Regions from separate parts of the Arvimicrobium flavum genome, predicted to be linked through region 1. Evidence: predicted binding sites of a transcription regulator. Region 1 holds the regulator's gene; the other holds the start of a gene.
The links. Region 1 encodes PhoB, which activates phosphate uptake and scavenging genes when phosphate is short. Its sites were predicted from a motif close to TGTCATNNANCTGTCAT; they were not measured.
Positions count from the first base shown of each region.

Region 2: PD284_RS05915 (YdcH family protein) is a predicted target of PhoB. The motif match lies at 1,133-1,149, and genes of this name have one in related genera.

Region 1 covers NZ_JAQGPN010000001.1:1,538,342-1,540,537, reverse strand. Annotated here, with positions in the region: gene PD284_RS07620 (vanadium-dependent haloperoxidase) at 1-358, opposite strand, end outside; gene phoB (phosphate regulon transcriptional regulator PhoB) at 514-1,203, opposite strand; gene phoU (phosphate signaling complex protein PhoU) at 1,221-1,928, opposite strand; gene pstB (phosphate ABC transporter ATP-binding protein PstB) at 1,959-2,196, opposite strand, start outside.
Region 2 covers NZ_JAQGPN010000001.1:1,199,903-1,202,098, forward strand. Annotated here, with positions in the region: gene PD284_RS05910 (exodeoxyribonuclease III) at 1-726, shown strand, start outside; gene PD284_RS05915 (YdcH family protein) at 885-1,067, opposite strand; gene PD284_RS05920 (YdcH family protein) at 1,303-1,506, shown strand; gene PD284_RS05925 (SRPBCC family protein) at 1,531-2,016, opposite strand; gene PD284_RS05930 (ArsR/SmtB family transcription factor) at 2,013-2,196, opposite strand, start outside.

The DNA of each region.
Region 1 (2,196 bases):
GCACGGCATGCGCCATCGCCGCCTGGACCACCACGGCGTCCGCATAGGCCGCGCCGTTCTCCCGCGCCGGAACGGGCTGCAGCCCGTTTAGCTGGCCCGCCAGGGAGCGCAGTCCGGCCGAGCCGCCGGCGATCGCCTCGAAGGCGGTCACTCCGAGATAGGCGAGCGCCCGGCTGGCGACCGGGGGCGAATAGGTCGGCGTGTGCCGCACCAGTTCGAGGACGAGACGGTTCCAGGCGAAGATGATGGGCTGGGGCTGGGAAGCAGGGGGCGCAGCCATGGCGGCGGGGACACGCGCGGCCAGACACGCGATCGTCGCGACGATCGCCACCGCAACCGTTCGGCGCGTTACCTCCACGTGCACCCTCCCCCAGGTTCCCGTCGTACGAAGGCCTCAGGTAAGCATGCCGCACCCGCCTCGGACAAGGCGGTTGCGGCCACTGCGAACTCGCAGTTCGTCAGTTCCAGGATAGCTGTTTCTTGGGCAACTTTTCGCCCGAGGCCACCTACCCGCTACGCCTCGTTGATGGCGTAGCCGGCGCCGCGGATGGTACGGATGACGTCCGGCATGCGGCCATTGTTGACAGCCTTGCGCAGCCGCCCGACGTGAACGTCGACCGTCCGCTCATCGATGTAGATCGTTTCGCCCCAGACATTGTCGAGGAGCTGGCCACGGGAAAAGACGCGGCCGGGATGCTGCATCATGAATTCCAGCAGGCGGAACTCTGTCGGGCCGAGCTTGATCTCGGTCTTCTTGCGATAGACCCGATGGGATTCGCGGTCGAGCACGATGTCGCCGACCTTGAGCACGCTGGACAGCACCTCGGGCTTGGCGCGGCGCAGCAGCGCACGCACGCGCGCCACGAACTCGGGCGTTGAGAACGGCTTCACGAGGTAGTCGTCAGCGCCCGTCGAGAGGCCGCGCACGCGGTCGCTCTCCTCGCCGCGCGCCGTCAGCATGATGACCGGCAGCCGCTCCGTCTCCGGCCGCATCCGCAGGCGGCGACAGAGCTCGATGCCGGACACCGCCGGAATCATCCAGTCGAGCACCAGCAGGTCGGGCACGTTCTCCTGCAGGCGAAGCTCGGCTTCGTCGCCGCGGGTGACGACCTCGACCTGGTAGCCTTCGGCCTCCAGATTGTAGCGGAGGAGTTCGCACAGCGGCTCCTCGTCCTCCACCACCATGACCTTGGGAGCAATCATCGGCCTGTCCTGCAGCTTCAGTCGGCGAGAGCCGACGCCGACGTTTCGTCGAGCTTCGGCCGGTTGAGCGGCAACTGCCTGCCGGTGATCACGAAATAGGCGTTCTCGGCGATGTTGGTGACATGGTCGCCGATGCGCTCCAGGTTCTTGGCGCAGAACAGGAGGTGCGTGCAGGCCGTGATGTTGCGCGGGTCCTCCATCATGTAGGTCAGCAGCTCGCGGAACACCGCGGTATACTTGGCGTCGATCTGGCGGTCGTCGACGCGCAGTTGGACAAGCGCCTCGGCATCCTTGCCGACATAGTGTTCGATGACGCCTTCGACCTGCTCGAGCACCTGGGCGGCCATCAGCTCGATGCTGTTGGACGGCGCCTTGGGGATGGCCGTCATTCCGACCGCGCCGACGCGCTTGGCGATGTTCTTGGCGAGATCTCCGATGCGTTCGAGATCGGCCGCCATGCGGATGGCCCCGACCACGGCGCGCAGGTCCTGCGCCATAGGCTGGCGCAGGGCGATCAGCCTGATCGCACGGTCGTCCAGCTCGCGCTGCTTGGTGTCCATGATCGCGTCGTCGGAGACGACACGCTGCCCCAACGCCACGTCGGAGGCCAAGAGCGCGCGGGTCGCGGCCTGCACCATCCGGCCGGCATGCTCGCCCATGTCGCGGATGAGCTGATGGATATGCTTCAGGTCCTCGTCGAAGGAGGAGACGGTGTGCTCGCCCATGATGTCCTCGGCGTCTAGAGTCGCGTCCACTCAGCCGAAACGGCCGGTGATGTAGTCCTGCGTGCGCTTGTCGTCGGGGTTGGTGAACATCTTGTCCGTCGCCCCTTCCTCGACCAGGTAGCCGAGGTGGAACATCGCGGTGCGCTGCGACACGCGCGCGGCCTGCTGCATGGAGTGCGTCACGATGACGATCGTGTAGTTCTGGCGCAGCTCGTCGATGAGTTCCTCCACCTTCGCCGTGGCGATCGGATCGAGCGCGGAACACGGC
Region 2 (2,196 bases), 340 kb from region 1:
CAGCCTGACGTCCTCTGCCTGCAGGAAACCAAGTGCTCGGACGATCATTTCCCGTCCGCCGCCTTCCGCAAGCTCGGCTACGAGCATGTCGCGATCAACGGCCAGAAGGGCTATCACGGCGTCGCTACGGTGGCCCGCCGTCCGCTTGAGATCGTCGAGAAGCGCGCTTTCTGCGACATGGGCGATTGCCGCCACATATCAACAAAAGTTGATGCAGGCGGCATGAGCCTGCTGATCCACAATTTCTACGTGCCGGCCGGCGGCGACGAACCGGAGCCGGAAATCAACTGGAAGTTCAAGCATAAGCTCGATTTCGTCGAGGAGATGCGCGCCGTGCGTGCCGAGCACGGGCAGAATTCGGCCTCCATTCTCGTCGGCGATCTCAACATCGCCCCGCTCGAGAACGACGTCTGGTCGCACAAGCAGCTGCTCAACGTGGTCAGCCATACGCCAGTCGAGACCGAGAATTTCGAGGCGATGCGCATGGCGGGCGGCTGGGTCGACCTGATGCGGCGCCAGATTCCGCCGAGCGAGAAGATCTATACCTGGTGGAGCTACCGCGCCAAAGACTGGGCGGCGAGCGACCGCGGCCGCCGGCTCGATCACGTGTGGTCGTCGGCCAATCTTGCACCGATGCTCAAGCGCATCGACATACTGCGCGACGCGCGCGGCTGGGACCGGCCGTCGGACCACGTGCCGGTGATCGCGCATTTCGATCTGGATTGACGAGAAAACGGCGGAAAACTTGCCCGTCGAAGCGACGCCCCATCTGGCCGGCAGGCCCTGGGAAGGGGTGGCTCCAAAAAACTGAGCCGACGGCGATACGCTATCGGCCCCTGGGCGCCGGACTTGGCACCAACTGACAGCTGTCGTGATGAACTGCGTCAGTGGGTCGTATGCTGCTCTACTTTCAGTCTTTCGATCTGGTCCTTGAGAGCTAGCTTGCGTCGTTTCAACGTCACGATGTCGAGGTCGTCCACGGATGGATGCAACATCGCTTCGTCAATTTCCCGCTCGACTTCGCTGTGCTTGCGCTGCAGCTCTTCAAGATGGGACGCAAGAGACATGAGGCTCTCCCTTCTTTGTTTCCTCGGAGGACCGTCACTCACTGCCGTCCACCGCAGGCTGGCCTGTGACGGTACGATGACAATGTGGCATCAAGTTCCGACAATGTCGAATGCCCGGTAGTAGCATTTCCCGAGAATGTGAAATGTGCTATGCGGCTTCGCCGGTGGAAACCCGAGACCGGTCCCACCGAAGCGCGGCGCCCCGGCGTCGAAAAATGTGCAGACGGAAAACGGAATGTCGGAACAGGAACAAGCCGAGATTCGTCTCGAGTTTGCGCGCCTCAAGCAGGAACATGCCGATCTCGACGCAGCTATCAACGCGATGATCGCCACCGGCTGCGAACCCTTGCAAATCCAGCGTATGAAGAAAAAGAAGCTAGCCCTGAAGGACAAGCTGAAGAACCTCGAGGACCGGATCATCCCCGACATCATCGCCTGAATCTGGCTCCGGCGGGGACCGCTTCTATGTCGATGCCTCAAGTTCGCGCGCCAGCGCCTCGAGCAGCCAGCGCGACCCTTCCTCGCGACCCTTGGCCGAATCAGGCCCGTCGAGAAAAGCGCCCTGCTCGGTGTATCTGAGCAAGGTCCCGCCGTCCGTCGGCGTCAGTTCGATCGTTCCCAGCGAGGCTGATAGCGGCTTGCCCGCGAGAGTCATGCGGTAGGCGATCACGATTCGTCGGTCGGGCACGATGTCCTGGATCACCGAGTGCAGCGTGATCTCGGGACCGTCCTGGTAGCGGAAGCGCGAGAACTCCACCCCGTCAACCCGGAAGTCGAGCCGGTATTCGTCGATCGTCCAGCCCTCGCCCTCGGCGAACCAGCGTCGCTTGGTCGCCTCGTCGGAGTGCGCGAAGAAGACGCGCGAAGCAGATGCCGGGTAAATGCGTTCGATGCTGAAGGTGCTGTGCACCGCATCCTGTGCGGCGGTATCGCCGTTTGTCTGGCTCATCTCCTTGCATCCTCTTGCTTGTGCTGAATTTCGGGGTTTTCCGGCTCCGCCAGGATCTGGCCCAGCCGGTCCAGACGACGCTCCGCCAATTGTTTTCGCTCGGCGATCCAGTCGGACAGCGGCGCCAGGCCGTCGGGCTCGATGCGGCAGGTGCGCACGCGCCCGACCTTCTCGCTGCGG